Regions from separate parts of the Foliimonas ilicis genome, predicted to be linked through region 3. Evidence: predicted binding sites of a transcription regulator. Region 3 holds the regulator's gene; each other region holds the start of a gene.
What was found. Region 3 encodes PhoB, which activates phosphate uptake and scavenging genes when phosphate is short. Its sites were predicted from a motif close to TGTCATNNANCTGTCAT; they were not measured.
Positions count from the first base shown of each region.

Region 1: the regulator PhoB is predicted to act here: its motif matches at 2,104-2,120, upstream of ABFT80_RS08070 (RNA degradosome polyphosphate kinase).
Region 2: the regulator PhoB is predicted to act here: its motif matches at 2,938-2,954, upstream of ABFT80_RS10415 (UDP-2,3-diacylglucosamine diphosphatase).

Region 1 is NZ_JBDUUH010000002.1:525,898-530,356, forward strand. Features, by position in the region: gene ABFT80_RS08070 (RNA degradosome polyphosphate kinase) at 1-1,982, opposite strand, end outside; gene ABFT80_RS08075 (zinc-finger domain-containing protein) at 2,203-2,448, shown strand; gene ABFT80_RS08080 (FAD-dependent monooxygenase) at 2,462-3,661, shown strand; gene ABFT80_RS08085 (TIGR02117 family protein) at 3,643-4,329, opposite strand; gene ABFT80_RS08090 (amino acid ABC transporter ATP-binding protein) at 4,456-4,459, opposite strand, start outside.
Region 2 is NZ_JBDUUH010000004.1:10,524-14,982, forward strand. Features, by position in the region: gene ABFT80_RS10405 (ABC transporter permease) at 1-1,014, opposite strand, end outside; gene dgcA (N-acetyl-D-Glu racemase DgcA) at 1,093-2,073, shown strand; gene ABFT80_RS10415 (UDP-2,3-diacylglucosamine diphosphatase) at 2,070-2,891, opposite strand; gene ABFT80_RS10420 (SDR family oxidoreductase) at 3,010-3,774, shown strand; gene ABFT80_RS10425 (NADP-dependent malic enzyme) at 3,883-4,459, shown strand, end outside.
Region 3 is NZ_JBDUUH010000001.1:753,165-757,623, reverse strand. Features, by position in the region: gene ABFT80_RS03750 (ROK family protein) at 69-1,289, shown strand; gene phoB (phosphate regulon transcriptional regulator PhoB) at 1,431-2,126, opposite strand; gene phoU (phosphate signaling complex protein PhoU) at 2,145-2,852, opposite strand; gene pstB (phosphate ABC transporter ATP-binding protein PstB) at 2,876-3,700, opposite strand; gene pstA (phosphate ABC transporter permease PstA) at 3,712-4,459, opposite strand, start outside.

The DNA.
Region 1 (4,459 bases), on a different contig from region 3:
ATCTGCCCCAAAATCTGTTCATGCACAGTCGGATTGGTGATCGGGACCATGCATTCGACGCGCCGATCAAGGTTTCGCGGCATCAAATCCGCCGAACTTATATAGATGATCGCCTCGTCTGAAGGCAGGCCGTGGCCATTGCCGAAGCAGTAAATCCGGCTGTGTTCAAGGAAGCGCCCGACGATAGATTTCACGCGGATGTTTTCCGAAAGACCCGGCACCTGCGGCCTGAGGCAGCAAATGCCGCGCACGACGAGATCGATTTCCACACCGGCGCGACTGGCATCGTAAAGCGCATCGATGATGGTGGGATCGACCAGCGAATTCATCTTCATCCAGATGCGCGCCGGGTGCCCTTCGCGGGCATGGGCGATTTCTTCCTCGATATGCGTCAGAATTCGGCTGCGCAGCGTGTAGGGCGAAAGTGCTACGCTCATCTGCTCGGCTGGTTCGGCATAGCCGGTGATGAAATTGAAGATTTGAGCGACGTCGCGCGCGACCTTCGGATCGGTCGTAAAGAAGGACAGATCGGTGTAGATGCGCGCCGTGATCGGGTGGTAATTGCCGGTGCCGAGGTGGACGTAATTGCGCAGACGCCCCTCTTCCCGGCGCACCACGAGCGACATTTTCGCGTGGGTCTTCAATTCGAGGAAGCCGAAGACGACTTGAACGCCGGCGCGCTCCAGATCGCGCGACCAACGGATGTTTGCTTCTTCATCGAAGCGCGCCTTCAGCTCGACGAGTGCGGTGACTGACTTTCCAGCCTCCGCCGCATCGACCAGCGCGCGCACGATGGGGCTGTCATTCGATGTGCGGTAAAGCGTCTGCTTGATCGCCACCACTTCCGGGTCTGCCGCTGCCTGGCGCAGGAACTGGACCACGACGTCGAAGGATTCGTAAGGATGGTGGACGACGATGTCCTTCTCGCGGATCGCCGCAAAACAATCGCCGCGATGATCGCGGATGCGCTCTGGAAAGCGCGGGTTGTAGGGCTCGAATTTCAAATCGTCGCGCGCGACGGCGACGATTTCCGAAATCTGGTTTAGCGCCAGAGGGCCGCTCAACACGCTGACACGGTTCGACTGAACGCCGAGCTCGCTGGCGACAAAATCCCTCAGATTTTCCGGTATCTGGCCGTCGAACTCGATGCGGATGACCGAGCCGCGACGGCGGCGTTTCAGTGCGGTTTCGAACAGTTGGACGAGATCTTCGGATTCTTCCTCGACCTCGATATCGCTGTCTCGAATGATGCGGAAGGTGCCGGAACCCTTCACCTCATAGCCGGGAAACAATTTGCCGATGAAGAGGTTCACCGTTTCCTCGATGGGAATGAAGCGAACGCAGGTCTTGCGGTCGGGCAGGCGAATGTAGCGGCGCAGCGCAACAGGCAGGCGCAGCAGCGCTGTCATCTGCTCGCCGGTGCGGCGATGGCCAAGCTGCAGAGCAATGGAAAAGCCGAGATTGGGGATGAACGGAAACGGATGCGCCGGATCGATGGAAAGCGGCGTCAGCACCGGAAAAACCTGCTCCAGAAAATGCTCTTCCAGCCAGGCGCGCTCCTCCTTGGTCAGCGCATCTGCGGTGATGCTTTCGATACGCTCTTTTTTCATGAGCGCGACGAGGTCTGAAAAGCATTTCTGCTGGTCTTCCTGCAGGCGCTCGACTTCCAGAAGCAACTGGTCGAGCTGCTGTTCGGGCGTGCGGCCATCCGGGCTCTTGATCGAAATACCCTCGCGGACCTGACCGGCAAGACCGGCGACGCGGACCATGAAGAACTCATCGAGATTGCCCGCCGAGATCGAAAGGAAACGCACCCGCTCCAGAAGCGGATGCTTTTCGTTCAGCGCCTGTTCCAGCACTCTTCGGTTGAACTGGAGCCACGAAAACTCGCGATTGACGAAACGATCGGGGTTGCCGAGCGCGTCTCCCTCAGCCACGCCTGCCGCCACGAACTCCGTTTGCACCGGCTTCAGTTCCGTCATCTCGCTTCGCCTCTCATTCTTCTTTGCTTTATCGCATGAACATAGCCCAAAAAGCCTGCGGCTTTTCAGCATTAAGCTTCGCGCCGATTACCCGGCTCAATTTATCTGGTGACAGGCTTTTGCGACAGTTTCATTTCACATGGCTTGCAAAGAAGACTTTTATGATCCAAACGCATCTTACAGGCGGCTTAGGCCGCTTCAACAGTCGAAGGAGAACAGGATGGCTGGCGGTTCCATTCCCCATTTCCAGAATGATGCAGGCCACAGCCTCATCGAAATCGGCGTGAAGGAATTCATGTGCGTGGGCGCAAATCCGCCCTTCGATCATCCGCATGTGTTTCTCGACATGGGCGGCGACAGCGAAAAAGTCTGCCCCTATTGCTCGACGCTCTATCGTTTCAACGGCGCGCTGAAAGCCAGCGAAACGCGCCCGGAAGATTGCCTCTACGTGGTTCGCGCGGCGTAAGCCACCGGACCTAATGGGCGTTTCCGCCAAACCAATCCTCATAGCAGGCGCCGGAATTGCCGGCTTGACCGCCGCGCTCGCCTTTGCGATGCGCGGCTTTCACGTTCGGGTGTTCGAGCGGTCCGCGCGCTTTGAAGAGGTCGGCGCGGGCATTCAAATCTCACCCAATGCGACACGAATCCTGAGAAAGCTCGGCGTTCTCGATGGGCTGCTGCCCAAGGCGGTAAAGCCGCATTCAATCATTTTGCGCGACGCGAAAACGCTTAAAGAACTGGCGCGGGTGGCGCTTGGCCCTGCGCAGGAAAAGCGCTGGGGTGCTCCCTACATCGTCGCCCACCGTGCGGATTTGCAGGCGGCTTTGCTTGAAGTTGCATCGCGCCAGGCCTCGATCGAGATAGTTACAGATGCAACTATCACCGGCATGCGCCTTTTGGATGGTGTAAGTGTTGATGTGCTTCGCGCTGGAGAAAGCGAGCGGGAAAATGGGCAGTTGCTCATTGCCGCCGATGGAGTGTGGTCGCGGCTGCGTGGCCTGACCGGGCCTTATGAAAAGAGCCGGTTTTCCGGCGAGCTTGCGTGGCGCACCGTTCTGGACGGTAAAAGTGCCGAGGCGCAAGCGCTGCGGGATATGGGGGCGGCTGATTCTGTGACCGCATTCCTGCATTCAGGCTTCCACCTGATCGCCTATCCGGTGCGCGGCGGTGCTGCGTTCAACCTCGTTGCCTTCACCCCCGGTCAGCGCATTGCAGAAGACTGGTCGGGTGCAGCCGATGTTTCTGTCCTGAAACAGGCAATGCGCAACACCGCACCGGCCCTTTCCCGTCTGGCGGAAAACGCCGGGCCTTGGGTTGCATGGCCGATCCATACGGTCGATCCGAAAACGCACTGGACCGTGCCGGGACTGGCGCTGATCGGCGATGCGGCGCACGCGATGACGCCTTTTGCGGCGCAGGGTGCTGCGATGGCAATCGAAGACGCGGAGACGCTGGCGGATGCGGTTGCTGGTTTGACGGGCGATCTGCCCACGGCCCTTGCCGGTTGGGAGGCATCGCGAAGGCCACGCATAGAGCGCGTTGCGCGGCGGGGTGCTTTCAACCATTTCGCATGGCAGGCAAAAGGGCCGATTGCGATGGCCCGTAATCTCGTCTTGAAGACGCGCTCGCCTGAAAAACTCGCTGCCGATATGGACTGGCTTTATGGCCGGGGCGACTGAACCGCAAAATTGTGCAGGCTTAGCGAGTAATTGAGCGTGATCGGCAGCGGGTTCCACCAGCCGGTTTGCAAGCCAGCCGCACGCAATGCTCCTGCAGTCCACGTGTTGCACCCGACGATCGCGTTGAAATAGCCCTTGGCCTCGAAAAACGCATCGTATTCGCCATAGGCGGCACCTTCGATCAGTTCAGGCCCGTCGGCTCCCTGCTGAAAAGTTTGCTCGATGAAGGCGAGAAGTCGCTGATAGCCAGCTTCATCGAGATCGTAGCCGGAGACGACGGGGTTCGGTTCGGGAATGTCGCCCGCGAGTTCGACATGCATGGCCGAACTGTCGACGGTCAGCGCCTTGAAGGCGTTTGCAGCGGTGAGATCGGACCATGTCGGCGTGCCGATGTAAAACGCGCGGCTTCCCCACCCAAAAATCAGATAGCGCGCCTGCGGGAGATCGACGGGCATTCCGGCTTTGTGCAGAAAGTCGAAGCGGGTCAGCAGTTCGGTGTCGATGGGGATGGCGATGTCGGTGTGGATCGGGTTGGTTAGGATTAGGATGCGACGGGAGGTGACGCTTTTTTCGGCTTCGAAAAATGGGCGTGGGAGGAATGTTCCGAGGGTGATGGCGAGGATTATCGCCAGAAAGAGTGCGCCTATGAGGCGGAGGAAACGTTTCATTCAAGCCGTTCCGATCAGGTGCGTCCTTCGAGGCTCACCATATCCAGCCATCAAACAACAAAAAACCCGGCCAGAAACTGACCGGGCTTCTCGTAACTCGCGCCGGACATCTTCCGGCATCCATGATCAA
Region 2 (4,459 bases), on a different contig from region 3:
CTTGATGAGCCCCGCAAAGATCGTGCTGACGTCGATGCTAACACGCAACCGGTCAATGAAGGCCGCAGGGGTAATGTCGGAATAAACCCAGGTCACGAGGATCGCCCCGCCGATTGCGGCGAAATTGGCGGCAATCGTCAGGCATGGCAGCGCGATAACCAGCGCGACCAGACGCGGAAACACCAGAACGCCGACCGGATTGAGCCCGATGACGGTCAGCGCGTCGACTTCCTCGCGCATCTTCATGGAGCCGATTTCGGCCGTGATCGCACTTCCGGAGCGGCCGGCGATCATGATCGCCGTCATCAGCACGCCGAGTTCGCGCAGCACAAGAATGCCGACCAGATCGACTACGAAGATGTCCGCGCCAAAGTAGCGAAGCTGGAAAGCACCCTGCTGCGCAACGATCGCGCCAACGATGCCCGACATGAGGACCACAACGGGAATGGCGCCGACGCCCATCTTGTCGATCTGGTTGAAGATCGCCGCGAGGTTGATCGCATGGCCTCGACCGAGCTTCATCTGCGCGCCGCGGACGGTCGCGCCCAGAATGCCCATCGAAGCGATGAAATCATCGCGCATCAGGTAAACCTGCCTGCCGACAGCTTCGAAAAACCGGATTACGAAGTTCGGCCGAACGGATTGCTGGGAATCGTCTTCGCGCTTCAAAGCTTCGTTAACTGCACCGATCAGGATCGAAGCGACTTCGCTCTCGCCGGAAATCTTCGTCTCGATGTTGCTTTCGCGATTGGCGGTGACCAGCCGCTCGATAAGCCAGGCGCCCGCAGTATCGATCTTCTGAACACCGGAGAGGTCGAGATTGAAGCTTTCAACGCCTTGACGACCGCCGATCTTGCGCATTTCATCGTCGACGAGAGCAACGGTTCTTGTCGTCCAGATGCCCGAAAGAGCGCAGGTCAAAGCGCCGCCTTCCTCTGTCACCTCGACGCGCGGGTGACGGGAGGCTTCCTCCGCCGTGGCGGGTTCGTCCTTTGACTTGGCCTTGCTCAACATTACGATTCGTTTTACCCGCTCGCCCTGTGACTGTCACTTTTCAGCGTCATCCGGCAGCCCCTCGTGGAAGAGAATTTTATGAAACGTGTCATTTTAGCCGAAGAAGAACGTTTCCCGATTGCCGGAACGTTTAGAATATCGCGCGGTTCCAAGACTGTTGCAGAGATTGTTACTTGCACCATCAAAGACGGGTCTTTCACCGGTCGCGGCGAATGCGTTCCATACCGCCGTTACGGCGAGACGATCGAAAGCGTACTGGCTCAGATCGATACCGTCAGGCCGGCACTCGAAAACGGGCTGGACCGGAAAACGCTCCAGGATTCCATGCCAGCCGGCGCGGCGAGAAACGCACTTGATTGCGCGCTATGGGACCTGGAATCGAAAAAATCCGGCAAAACCGTAGCGGAAAGGCTCTCGATACAGCCAAAACCGCTCGAAACGGCTTACACGCTGTCGCTTGATGAGCCCGAAGCGATGGCGGCCCAAGCCCGTGCCAATGCAGCACGGCCATTGCTCAAGATAAAACTGGGCGGCGACAAGGATATCGCCTCCATTCGCGCCGTGCGGCAGGCGGCACCGCAAAGCCGCCTGATCCTTGACGCCAATGAAGGTTGGACCAACGAGAACCTTCTGGAAAACCTGAAAGTGGCTGCCGAATTGCGCGTATCGCTGATCGAACAGCCGCTGCCGGTCGGAAAGGACGCGATCTTGCGCGACATTCCGCATCTGGTGCCTATCTGCGCCGATGAAAGCGTCCACGAGGCGGCAGACCTCGAAACCCTGCTCGGCCTCTATGACGCGGTGAACATCAAACTCGATAAGGCCGGAGGTTTGACCGCCGCAATCGAACTGCGCGACCGCGCGAACGAACTCGGCCTTTCGGTGATGGTAGGCTGCATGGTCGGCACATCGCTGGCGATGGCACCCGCCGTGCTTCTGGCGCAGGGTGCGGAATTCGTAGATCTCGACGGCCCGCTCCTGCTCGCGCAAGATCGAGAACCCGGCCTGACCTATAACGGATCGCTTGTTTCCCCGCCCGATCCGTCGCTCTGGGGTTAAGCTGCTTTCTCGAGTGCGGCCTTGATCGGTGCCGGAAGAACAATGTCGCCTTTGAAAGGACGTTCCGCCAGCATATGCGGCCAATGGATGATTTCCATGCGCCCGTCGAAATGCTCCACGACGGCGGTGCAGCTTTCGACCCAATCGCCGCTGTTCACATAGCGCACGTCGCCCATATCCTCGATCACAGCATGATGGATATGGCCGCACACGACGCCATCCACATCGGAGCGCTTGGCTTCATCGACCACCGCATTCTGGAATGCGCCGATGAAATTCACCGCCTTTTTCACATTCTGCTTCGCCCATGATGAAAACGACCAGTAAGGCCAGCCGAACATGCGCCGCACAAACGAAACCGCGCGGTTGATGACGATCGCCATATCGTAGGCGTGGTCGCCGACATAGGCGAGCCAGCGGGCATTGTGGACAACCGCATCGAACTGGTCGCCATGAATGACGAGATAGCGTTTGCCGTCTGCGGCTTCATGCACGATGCGGTCTGCGACAAGAATCCCGCCGAAATGCACGCCCTGGAACATGCGCAGGAATTCGTCGTGATTGCCCGCGATATAGATGATTTTCGTGCCCTTGCGCGCCTTTCGCAAAAGCTTCTGCACGACATCATTATGGCTTTGCGGCCAATGCCAGGCGCGGCGCAGCCGCCAGCCATCGACAATGTCTCCGACGAGATAGATCGTTTCCGCATCGTGAAATCGCAGGAAGTCCACCAGAAACTCGGCCTTCGCGGCTTTTGAGCCCAGATGAACATCCGAGATGAACAGCGTGCGGAACTTGCGGGTTGGGTCAGCGGTCATGGCATCTCGAACCGTTGCAGCTTTTCGAGCGTATTCCCCGATTCATGCAACAGGCGTATGACGGTTGCGGTCTTTAGACGTCATGTTTACGGTCCGCGCATCTGGAATGGAGTTCGATATGGATCTGGGGTTGAAGGGCAAGAAGGCGATTGTTTGCGCCTCGAGCAAAGGATTGGGCCGCGGATGCGCGGAAGCTCTGGCTGAGGCAGGCTGCGACCTCGCGCTGAACGGCCGCGATAAGGAAACGCTTGCGAAAACCGCCGATGCGATCCGTCAGCGCTATGGCGTCGAGGTCAAGGAAATCGCAGGCGATGTCTCCCTGCCCGATGTTCAGGCCGAATTGATTGCCGCCTTTTCCGCGCCCGACATTCTGGTCAACAACAATGGCGGACCGCCCCCGAAGCCGTTCCGCGCGCTCGACCGGGAGGCAATTCTCGCTGGCGTCACGAAAAACATGGTCACGCCGATCGAGCTTATCCAGGCAGTGATCGACGGCATGGCCGAGCGCGGTTTTGGGCGCATCGTCAACATCACGTCGCTTTCGGTCTATGTGCCGATCCCGAATCTCGAACTCTCATCGGGCGCGCGCGCCGGTCTGACATCATTTCTTGCAGGCGTCGCTCCGACAGTCGCCGCGCGCAACGTGACGATCAACAGCCTCTTGCCCGGCAAGCTGGATACGGACAGGCTGCGCGGACTGGTCGCGGAAGGCGAGACTGAAGAGCAGCGCCGCGCGCGGCTCATCGCGAATATTCCTGCAAAACGCCTCGGAACACCGGAGGAATTCGGCAAGATTTGCGCATTCCTTTGCTCGGTTCATGCAGGCTATCTCACGGGGCAAAACATCCCGGTCGACGGCGGACTTTACGTAAGCGCGTTTTAACGCAGGGCTTTTCGTAATTTTGATGCGCAAACCGGTTGAAATCATTTCAATTCGGGCTAGGCATGCATCAGCCGAAAACATCGAGAAAAAACCGGGAAAGTTGATGATATGACCAAGAAAACGAAGCCGACCCGGTCCGATCTCGACGAAGCGGCCCTGTTTTTTCACAAATACCCCGTTCCGGGGAAACTGGAAATCCAAGCGACCAAGCCGCTCGGCAACCAGCGCGATCTGGCGCTGGCCTATTCGCCGGGCGTCGCGGCGCCCTGCCTCGAAATCTTTGAAGACCCGGCAACTGCCGCCGACTATACCGGCCGCGCCAATCTGGTTGCGGTGATCTCCAACGGCACTGCCGTTCTCGGCCTCGGCAATATCGGCCCGCTCGCCTCCAAGCCCGTCATGGAAGGCAAGGCCGTCCTGTTCAAGAAATTCGCGGGCATCGATGTATTCGACATCGAGATCGACGCACCGGAAATCGACCGGATGGTCGATACGATCTCCGCACTTGAGCCGACATTCGGCGGCATCAATCTGGAAGATATCAAGGCCCCGGAATGCTTCGAGGTAGAGGAACGCCTCAAAGCCAAGATGAAAATCCCGGTTTTCCACGACGACCAGCACGGAACAGCGATCATCGTCGCCGCCGCAGTGCTGAACGGTCTGGAACTGGCCGGAAAATCCATCG
Region 3 (4,459 bases):
GCCTGTACGCCGTAAACGGGCCCTCACGAACAAGAGGCCCGCGACGGGTGCGGGAGGAGTTAAGCCACATGCCGGCTGGAATAAGACATGATGATTTGCGACGCCGGAACAGGGCGATGGTCATCGCTGAAGTGCGCCGCTCGGGACAGCCATCTCGAACCTCCATAGCGAACGCCACGGGCCTCAGCCATTCCACCATATCCGCCATCTCGTCCGACCTTATGGGTGAGGGAATTCTTGTGGAGACGGCCTCGGCAGAAACAGCAAAATCAAGGCGCGGAAGGCCTCAGGTGGGATTGGGTCTTAATCCGAAGGCCGCCGCCACGGTCACGATCGTCCTGTCCCTCAATCATCTGGTAGGTGCTCTGATCGACTATTCCGGGGTCATGGTCGCCGAAGAAAGCTGCAAGCTGCCGACGCTCGAACTCTCTCAGGAAGAGCTGATTGAGGCATGTATCGCGATGGTCGAGCGTCTAGTCAAAAAGAACAATACGCAACGTAAGATCCTGCGCCTGATGATCGCCGTGCAGGGCATCACTGATTCGCATTCGCGCAAGATGCTCTGGTCGCCGATCACCAGCCACACAGATCTGGAACTGGCCGATCTGCTCGAAAAACGGTTCGGAATTCCCTCGACCGTCGAAAACGACTGCAACATGATCACAGTGGCGCTGCGTTGGCGCGATCCGGATCGCTACAAGAACGATTTCATCGCCATCCTGCTGTCGCACGGCATCGGCATGGGACTGATGCTCAAAGGTGAATTGTTCACCGGCACGCATTCATCCGGCGCCGAATTCGGCCATATGAACCATCTGCCGCATGGCGCGCTTTGCCGGTGCGGACGGCGCGGCTGCGTCGAGGCCTATGCCGGAAATTATGCGATCTGGCGCAATGCCCACGGTTTGGCCGAAGATGTAGCCCCACTGGTCGACATAGACGACGCCGACATGCTGGAACTTGCAGAAAGCGCCCGGAATCATCCCGGCCGCGTGCGCGACGCGTTTCATACCGCAGGCGAGGCAATTGGCTATGGTTTGGGAAGCATGTTCGCGCTGATTGACCCTGCCCCGGTCGCCGTTGTCGGCATAGGGGCCGCGGCTTTCGATCTGATCGAACCATCACTACGCGACGCGATAGCCAACACCGCAGGCGGACAGCACAACAAGGCAATCAGCTTCGCCGCGATCCCGGACGAGTTCTCGCTCATCCGCGAGGGCAGCGCCATGCATGCGCTGACCCATATCGACAGCGCGATCTTCGCGCCGGGCAACGGTACGAAGACCTAGAGCCCTTTTGATAATTCGCCCTGCCGAGGCATATAGTGTGGTTTTCGAGAACCGGAGCGGAGCGTACATTTGGTACGTGAGCACCGGAAGCGCAGAAAACTGCGCTAGATGTCCGGCAGGGTAGAATTTGCAAAAGGGCTCTTAAAGCTGGTCTTCCTGGATCGCGTAACCCGCGCCGCGTATCGTGCGGATAACGTCCGGCATACGGCCTGTGTTCACCGCCTTGCGCAGACGACCGACATGCACATCGACCGTTCTTTCGTCGATGTAAATCGTTTCGCCCCAGACATTGTCGAGCAACTGGCTGCGCGAGAACACGCGGCCCGGATGCCGCATCATGAATTCCAGCAGCCGGAATTCCGTCGGCCCGAGCTTGATCTCGCTTTTCTTGCGATAGACGCGATGCGCTTCGCGGTCGAGCATGATGTCGCCGACCTTGAGAATGCTCGAAAGCACTTCCGGCTTTGCCCGGCGCAGAAGCGCCTTCACGCGTGCCATGAATTCAGGCGTCGAGAACGGCTTGACGAGATAATCGTCGGCGCCCGTCGCAAGCCCCCTCACCCGGTCGCTTTCTTCGCCGCGCGCCGTCAGCATAATGATCGGCAACCTTTGCGTTTCAGGACGCATGCGCAGCCTGCGGCAAAGCTCGATGCCCGAAATCGCCGGGATCATCCAGTCGAGCACCAGCAGATCGGGAACGTTTTCCTGCAGCCTGATCTCGGCCTCGTCGCCGCGCGCGACGACCTCGACCTGATAGCCTTCGGATTCGAGATTGTAGCGAAGAAGAACGCCAAGGGGTTCTTCGTCTTCAACCACCATGACTTTTGGTGCGATCATCGCATTTCACCCGTCATTCTACTCGGCAAGAACCGTCATCGTGGTTTCATCGAGTTTAGGTCTGTTCGGTGGCAATTGCTCGCCCGTCATCACGAAATAAGCATTTTCGGCAATGTTGGTCACATGGTCGCCGATGCGCTCGAGGTTCTTCGCGCAGAACAGAAGATGCGTGCACGCCGTTATGTTGCGCGGATCTTCCATCATATAGGTCAGCAATTCGCGGAAGATCGCCGTGTATTTGACGTCAATCTTCTCGTCTTCGGCGCGAAGCGTGCGCAATGCATCCGGTTCGCGCGCGACATATTTGTCGATGACCAGCTTCACCTGATCCAGAACCAGCGCGGCCATGGAATCGATGCTGTGCGACAGGCTCTTCGGCGCCGCCGTCTGGCCGACCGCGCTGACGCGCTTTGCGATGTTCTTCGCGAGATCGCCGATGCGCTCCAGATCGCCGGCCATGCGGATCGCGCCGACGACAGCGCGAAGATCCTGCGCCATTGGCTGGCGCTTGGCGATAAGCGTTATCGCACGGTCATCGAGTTCGCGCTGTTTCGCATCCATGATCGCATCTTCGGAAACGACGCGCTGGCCGAGTGCGGAATCCGATGAAAGCAGCGCACGAATGGCGTCCGCGACCATCGAACCGGCATTGTCGCCCATTTCACGAATAAGGCGGTCGATCTGCTCAAGTTCTTCGTCAAAGGAGGTGACGGTATGTTCGCCCATGATCTGTCCTCGTATCCCAACCGTCAGCCGAAGCGGCCGGTGATGTAATCCTGCGTGCGCTTGTCGTCCGGGTTGGTGAACATCTTTTCGGTCGCACCCTCCTCGACCAGATAGCCGAGATGGAACATCGCCGTGCGCTGCGAAACGCGGGCTGCCTGCTGCATGGAGTGCGTGACGATGACGATCGTGTAGTTCTGGCGAAGTTCGTCGATCAACTCCTCGACGCGCGCAGTCGCAATCGGGTCGAGCGCCGAGCACGGCTCGTCCATCAGGATCACTTCCGGTGAAACGGCAATTGCGCGCGCAATGCAAAGGCGCTGCTGCTGGCCGCCCGAAAGCCCAGTACCTGGTTCCTGAAGCCGATCCTTCACCTCGTTGAACAGACCGGCCTTCTGCAGGCTGCTTTCAACGATCTTGTCCATCTCGGTTTTGTTCTTGGCCAGACCGTGAATGCGCGGTCCGTAAGCGACATTCTCATAGATCGACTTAGGAAACGGATTAGGCTTCTGGAACACCATGCCGACACGGGCGCGCAGTTCGACGACGTCGATCTTCTGCGTGTAGATGTCCTCGCCGTCCAGCGTGATCTTGCCTTCGACGCGGCAGCTTTCGATCGTGTCGTTCATGCGGTTGAGGCAGCGCAGGAAGGTGGACTTGCCGCAGCCGGACGGGCCGATAAGCGCCGTAACCTGCTTTTCGCGCACGTTCAGATCGACATCGAACAGAGCCTGTTTTTGACCATAGAAGACGCGAACCTTTTCGCCCTTCATTTTCAGTTGTTCGTTCGTCTCTGTCATTCGCTTACCCAGAACTGCTTCTTCTACTGCTTGTTCGGTCATTATGTTCATAATCCGTGCTCCTACCAGCGCCGTTCGAAACGGCGGCGAAGTATGATTGCAGTGATGTTCATTGCCGCGAGGAAAAGCAGCAGGATGATGATGGCTCCCGAGGTGCGCTCCACGAAGGCGCGCTCGGCCTCATTGGCCCACATGAATATCTGCACCGGAAGCGCTGTCGCCGGATCGAATGGCGTTGATGGGAAGTTGGCAACGAAGGCCACCATGCCGATCAACAGCAGCGGCGCGGTTTCGCCGAGCGCCTGTGCAAGGCCGATGATCGTGCCGGTCAGGATACCAGGTGCGGCCAAAGGCAGAACGTGATGAAACACCATCTGCATTTTCGATGCACCGACGCCAAGTGCGGCAGCACGGATCGACGGCGGCACGGCCTTGAGAGCGGAGCGCGTCGCGATGATAATCGTCGGCAGCGTCATAAGCGTCAGCACCAGACCGCCGACGATGGACGCGGATCGCGGTAGCCCGGCAAAATTTATGAAGACCGCCAATCCCAAAAGACCGAAGACGATGGAAGGCACGGCCGCGAGATTGTTGATGTTCACTTCGATCAGATCGGTGAAGCGGTTCTTCGGCGCGAATTCTTCCAGATAGATGGAAGCGGCAACGCCGATCGGCAGCGCCAGCACCAGCACGATAGCCATCATGTAGAGCGAACCGATGATCGCAACACCCATGCCGGACGTTTCCGGGCGGCTCGATGCGCCGAAGGTGAAGATACCCGTATTGAACTTCTCTACCATCGAACCGTCA